One region of the Psychrobacillus sp. FSL K6-2836 genome, then DNA from elsewhere that is predicted to be linked to it. Evidence: predicted binding sites of a transcription regulator. Region 1 holds the regulator's gene; each other region holds the start of a gene.

The links. The regulator Rex, encoded in region 1, represses fermentation and respiration genes when NADH is low (regulators of the CRP and FNR family bind a similar motif). The targets are predictions, from matches to a motif close to TTGTGAAATATTTCACAA.
Region 2: MKY37_RS01255 (cytochrome c oxidase subunit 2A) is a predicted target of Rex. The motif match lies at 1,063-1,080, and genes of this name have one in related genera.
Region 3: MKY37_RS14900 (TIGR04053 family radical SAM/SPASM domain-containing protein) is a predicted target of Rex. The motif match lies at 1,137-1,154, and genes of this name have one in related genera.

What each region holds. Positions count from the first base shown of each region.
Region 1 covers NZ_JBBOOM010000001.1:2,908,935-2,911,210, forward strand. Annotated here, with positions in the region: gene MKY37_RS13925 (ABC-F family ATP-binding cassette domain-containing protein) at 1-847, opposite strand, end outside; gene MKY37_RS13930 (redox-sensing transcriptional repressor Rex) at 979-1,620, shown strand; gene MKY37_RS13935 (CPBP family intramembrane glutamic endopeptidase) at 1,666-2,276, opposite strand, start outside.
Region 2 covers NZ_JBBOOM010000001.1:246,303-248,578, reverse strand. Annotated here, with positions in the region: gene MKY37_RS01265 (b(o/a)3-type cytochrome-c oxidase subunit 1) at 1-379, opposite strand, end outside; gene MKY37_RS01260 (cytochrome B5) at 381-857, opposite strand; gene MKY37_RS01255 (cytochrome c oxidase subunit 2A) at 880-1,002, opposite strand; gene MKY37_RS01250 (chemotaxis protein CheX) at 1,199-1,651, opposite strand.
Region 3 covers NZ_JBBOOM010000001.1:3,129,300-3,131,575, reverse strand. Annotated here, with positions in the region: gene MKY37_RS14900 (TIGR04053 family radical SAM/SPASM domain-containing protein) at 1-1,055, opposite strand, end outside; gene MKY37_RS14895 (DUF2249 domain-containing protein) at 1,231-1,470, opposite strand; gene MKY37_RS14890 (Crp/Fnr family transcriptional regulator) at 1,644-2,276, shown strand, end outside.

The sequences.
Region 1 (2,276 bases):
TTTTACTAACAAAATCCTCTAGCTTTGCTTTCTCCTCCTGCTGTTTTTCGTATTTTTTTCTATCTAACTCATAGTTTTTTGCTTTTTGCGTTAAGTAGGAGCTGTAGTTGCCAACATATCTTGCTACATTATGTCGAGATACTTCGTAAACAAAGTTGACGACTTGGTCTAAAAAGTATCGGTCATGTGAGACAATAAGAACTGCACCATTATAATTTTTCAAATAGTTTTCTAAAAAGCTTAACGTTTGAATGTCCAAATGGTTGGTAGGCTCATCGAGGATAAGTAAGTCTGGCTTGCTCAATAGCATTTTAGCTAGTGCCAGCCTCGTTTTTTGTCCTCCGGATAATGCTTGGACAGGTTTATCATAATCATCTGGGAAAAACTGCATGCCATGTAAGATGGAGCGGATATCTGATTCGAAACGATAGCCACCAGCTTCATCAAAGGCTAACTGTAATTCATCATATGTTGCTGCCACTCTTGCATAAGCTTCGGAATCTTCATATATAGAAGGGTCTGCCATTTGTGATTCTAAGGAACGAAGCTCTTTTTCGGAGTTAATGAGATGACTAAAGATTGTCTTCATTTCCTCCCAGATGGTCAGCTTGGATTCGAGACCTGCATGCTGTTCTAAATAGCCAAGACGAATATTTTTTGGCATAATTATTTCGCCTGAATCATACGACATTTCACCTGCTATTATTTTAAGTAGTGTAGATTTTCCGGCACCGTTTCTACCAACAAGGGCAACCCGGTCTCGATCCTGAACCTCTAGCTTTACGTTAGTTAATATATCTTCACCGTTAAAGGATTTTGTTATTTGATTGACTTGTAAAACAATCACAATTCTTTGCACCTCAATTCTATCCTTAGTGTAATAGATAGGGCTTGTCGTTGCAACGCTCTAGGTTTACAATGATAGAAATGTCTAGTAAGATAATAACGATTTGTTTGACTAAACTAGGAGGATTTTTTATGAAACCAGAAACACCGAGAATTCCTCAAGCAACTACGAAAAGACTTCCATTATATTATAGATTTTTACAAAGTTTTCATAATGCTGGGCATAAACGAGTTTCCTCGCAGGAATTGAGTGAAGCGATGAAAATCGATTCAGCTACAATTAGAAGAGATTTCTCTCATTTTGGTGCGCTTGGGAAAAAGGGATACGGCTATGATGTTCCAACGTTACTTGAGTTTTTCCGTAAAACACTTGACCAGGATGAGGCTGCAAATGTGGCTCTTATTGGTGTTGGTAGTTTAGGAACTGCTTTTCTAAAATATAACTTCCAAAAAAACCACAACACTAAGATTGTCGTGGCATTTGATACAAAGGCCCCAGTTGAGGGAACGACAATTAGCGATATTCCAGTATATCACTCGAGTGTTATGCTAAAAAAACTAGAGGAATATGGAATCGAATTAGTAATTTTTACTTTGCCGAGTCGAGCAGCACAGCAGGTAGCCGATCAATTAGAGGCATCCTCTATTAAAGGGATATTAAACTTTACACCAATCCGTATCCAAACAACTGATGCAATCCGTGTGCACACAATCGATCTTTCTGTCGAATTGCAGACCCTTATTTATTTAATAAGAAATGAACATACTGAATAACAAAAAAAGCCTTTGACCATAATGCTAACAGGTCAAAGGCTTTTATTAATGGAAAAATAGGAACTGCATATTTGAATATTGTTTAAGAAACTGTTGAATGTCGTCACCGTAAAATTGAACTAACACAACAAATCCATTTAATAACATATGGGAAATAATTGATGCGATAATTCGCTTCGTCTTGTAATAGATAAATGCGAATATAAATCCAGAAACGGCATATAGTAGTATGTGCGTAAAGTCAAAGTGAATAATTCCGAACACAATTGCACTTACAGAAGCGGCTACAAAGAAATTCGTTTTTGGCAACAGAGTTCCGAAGATGATTCTTCGGAATATCAGCTCCTCTAATATAGGGGCAAAAATGACAATTGAAAAAATAGCTAATGGTACGGTATGGGCAATTTCTATAAACTGAGTTGTATTTTCTGATCCAGGATCCACACCAAATTTGAGCTCGATGCTTGCTGCAATACCCTGTCCCACAAATACTAGAAAGAAACCAGCAATTCCCCAACCAATCGTTTGGAGGGTTGGGCTTGGCTTACCATTTAGCGGCTTCAAGTAAGTCTTGTCTTTACGGATGATTAGTAGGGTGATCAATGTAGCGATTCCCATGCTAAGAAATACCCACCAACCAGAAATGAAAAGTGCTG
Region 2 (2,276 bases), 2.7 Mb from region 1:
CAGAAGCTTCATTTAGTAAAACCATCGTTGCTGCTGCAACTGTACCAGTAGTCATTACCCAGAAACCGATCCAACCGAATAAACGTTGTTTGTCTGTAAAAGTTCCAGAAGTTCTGCTCATAGCAGCAATTTGGAAACCTAGTATAAAATAAGTTGTTAAAATAAGACCTAATAACACACCATGAACAGTTAAAATTTGATAATATCCGATTCCCCAAGGGAGTGTAAATTTACCAGAGCGGACTAGAACTTGTAATAATCCACAAAGACCTCCGATGAATAAAGCGATAAATGCTACATATATATGAGCAAGGGCTAGTTTTCCATCACGACGGTCGACTTTTGTGAAATCTTTTGCTTTTTCTTTAATCGTTGTCATTTTACTCCACCACCTTTAACTTGGACGTCATAGAAGAATGTCCGATGCCACAATATTCATTACATAAGATTAAAAACTCACCAGATTTGTCTACTGTTGTTACATATTCCGAAACATAACCCGGTTCTAGTATCATATTAATATTTGTTCCTGCGACTTGAAATCCATGAACAACATCTTTAGTTGTTGATATGAACTTTACGGTGGAACCTAATGGTACTTCAATTTCAGGGGGATTATAGTAGAATGCAGAGGCTACTAGTACTACTTCATAGTCCCATTCTTTACCTTCTACTTTATGAACCCCTGGATTATTAAAAGGTGCTATCTCATCAACTCGCTCAGGATCGATGTAAACTTTTCCAGTTGGGGGGTGTGAACCATAATGAAATGCACTAAAACCAACGATAACTAAAAATAATACCAATGAGCTAATCCCAAAAGTTAGCCACCACTTTTCATACTTATGAATATGCATAAGTCTATAACCTCCAATTAAATTAAAATCTGTCTATGAATAAGTAAAATGCCATGAACCAAGAAACTAAAATAAATAAGCCAACAAAACCAACAGAATAAAGAGTGCCTTTTAAATCTGTATCTTTTTCTTTCTTTTTCGACATTTACTTACACCTCCTATTCAACTTGTATAATTCCATAATAAATATTACTGCTGTTAGATGATGTGATAAAAATCACACTTAAGTATGTAAACTGTGAACTATATGTGAAATGTGATGGGGTACGAGGGTATTCACCTAATGAGACAGGTTTTTTTGCATAAAAAAAGAACCTTCCTACAAAAGGAGGCTCTGTTCTTTATTCATCTATAGTTAAGATAATTGTCATTTCACCAATATTTTCAATGACTACAGGAAGTTTAAAAGCATGTTGAAATCCATATAACCTAGTAGTGCCGACAATAACAGTAGGCGGAGTAATATCAATTTCAACACCATTAGCAGCCACGGAAGTACATATATTCCCTGCGATCATATTCCCAAGCTCGCCTGTAAATGATTCGAGCATCTCACCTTCTAATGGCATACCGAACATGGTTGCTCCAATTGCAGAAAAGGATTCAGCTGTGGAGTCAATAATAATTCGTCCTTTAATATCACCGATTATTCCAATTAGTACACCCATTTCTTTTTGTTCGAATGGCTGAACCATCAAGGAAGGGGATTTTATATCCATTGCTATTGGTATGACTGATTTTAAAGATTGGATTGTTCCGTTTAAAATTGTTTGAATATGTTTTGAAGCGCTCATTTCTTCCCCTCCATCTAGTATAGATGTATCAATTTTATCACGTAAAATAGGAAAAAAGAATAGGTATTGTAGAATTTTTAAATATACTATGGTATTATGTCAATGAGAATGAATATCAAATTCAGTTGAGAGGGCGTTTTATATGTTAGCTGTTATAATTGGATTATCTATTTTAGTGTATAGTGGGGTAACGGCATATATTTTAAAGTCTACAGCGCCAAAAGCAAAAATAATATGAATAACCAAGATGACTTCATTTGTGACTACAAATAGAGTCATTTTTTTCTGTTTATCGTTTTGGTAGGAAGATAAATAATATACGATTATGACGAAAAAATCTTGTCAATTGAGTGCTTTCTCCACGGATGTGCGCTTGTTACTACGCATAAGCTACTATTGCTCCTCATCCTTTATGGAGTCTCATTCTCCGTGCTCCCGCTGCTTGAAAGAGCACATCGTATTGCTCGCTATTTACTAAAATAGTGGATATTTATGAATTGTATTTGCCAGTTTTAATCATAAATTAAATTGTTGTAGATAATACATTAATAAATAGTATAAGTATTTCAGGATTAGACTGATTTCTATATATATGTTTATCATAATTATCATTTTTATAATAAAC
Region 3 (2,276 bases), 220 kb from region 1:
CCTGTTACATTGTATGCTCTGGATCTGGATCCTCCGCACACTTTATTGAACTCACAAACTCCACATTTCCCTTTATATTTATCAGGACTGCGAAGGTTTCGGAAAACTTCTGAGTCACGGTAAATTTCTGCTAATGGTGTTTGACGGACATTACCAGCTTTTATCGGAAGTAGTCCACTTGGAAACACATCACCTGTATGCGAGATAAAGACAAAGCCATTTCCGTCATTTACTCCTTTTGGTGCTCGTCCTAAACCATCAATTTTACCGGTATCTCCCATTGTCAATGTATCTTCATAGAGGATATGCTCTTTATCACTCAATCCTTTTTGTTCCCGTAATTTTTGTTGAATAACCACTCGGCGATAATGCTGTGCTGCAGTTGTTTTAATATCAAACGGTACACGTTTGGAAAGATCATACAGCCATCTAAATACTTTTTCATGTTCTGCTGGTGAAATCATGTCTGTTTCTTTCCCACGACCAGTTGGAACTAAGAAGAACACACTCCATAATACACAGTTAAGCTTCTCTACCATTTCTGCTAACTCATCCAAGTATTCATAGTTATATCTCGAAATAACTGTATTAATCTGTAAAGGCATTCCTAATTCATTTAAATATTCGATAGCCTTTATCGTCAAATCAAACGAACCAGTCGTTCCCCTAAAGTGATCATGTACTTCTGCAGAATGCCCATCAATACTAAAAGCCCACCTAGCTAGCCCAATATCTTTTGCCTTTTGCATTGCTTCTTTTGTCACATTTGGAGTAGCAGATGGAGTCATAGATACACGGATACCCTTTTTAATAGCATACTCGGCAATATCAAATACATCTGGTCGTTCCAACGGATCCCCACCTGTAAATACAAGTAAGGGATTTTCCATTTCATAAATATCATCTATTAATTTTTTACCTTCATCAAACGTTAACTCCAATGGATGTCTATGATGCTGAGCCTCTGCACGACAATGCAGACAATGAAGCTGACATGCACGGGTTAACTCCCAAATAACAATAAATGGATTTTTATTATAATCTCGTGAAAACATACTTATTCCCTCCTAATTTGTTTCCTAAAATGACCGTAAGTTAACTTATACTTGGATTTTAACATTTTCACTTTTAATCCGAAGTGATATTATTCACATAAAAAATAGGAAGATATGACAAATAATAAACAAAAAGATCCCGAAATAGCTCTCTCTAGGATCTTTACGTGAAATATTATTTTTTACCGATAGCAACTCGCCAATGATTAGGGCCGTTTTCAATATATTCCCATGTGTATGTGTCTTCACGTTCTATCATAAATTGATAAAGCAATGGTTTTGGATCATGGTCATTTGAAAGTTCTAAAAACTCGCCTGACTGTAAAGCATCAAACGCTTCAAATATTCTAGGATGACGAATTCTTGGTTCAATATCAGGTGCGTTTAGTTTTACTGCAAATTGAATATTACTCATTTTGGTTTCCCTCCATTATTTTTGCTTCTGTTCCTATCATAAGGCTTGCCATTTTAAACTGAAGTGAGAAAAAACACATTGACCCTATGATTTTAATCACATCTCAGGTTCTCCAAAGAAAAACTTTTGATGGTACAATGAAAAGGACAGTCTAAAGAGAAAGGATGAGCTATATGAATGCAGAATCGATACAGGCACTTCTACAACGTTTTTCCTTATTTAAAGATTTGACCAATACAGAAATAGAACCAATACTTGATTTGGCAAAAAATCGATTTTATCGCCAAGGTACTCATATTTTTATGCAAGATGATCCACTAACTAATGTTTATTTTGTTCATCAGGGGCAAATAAAAATATATCGTACGGACATGCAAGGAAAAGAACAAATCATCAATGTTCTTGGGGAGGGTGAAATGTTTCCTCATATGGGATTCTTTCGCAAAGGTACCTACCCCGCTCATGCAGAGGTGTCAGAGGATGCGGTTTTAATATATATACCAATTCAATTGTTCGAGCAATTCCTAAAAACTAATCCAGAAATTTGTGTGAAGATTTTCCGAATACTCGGAGACAAAATCGTAGACCTACAAAATCGGTTGGAAGAGAAAATTTTGCATAATACATACGAGCAAATTATTTTACTATTAATACGCTTAGTAAAAAGTCATGGGAAGAAATACGATGACAATCACTATATCTTCACAACGCAGTTCACAAATCGAGATTTAGCTAATATGATCGGTTCGAGCCGTGAAACAGTTAGCAGAACGCTCACTTCTTTAAAAAAGTCAAAACTAATAAGC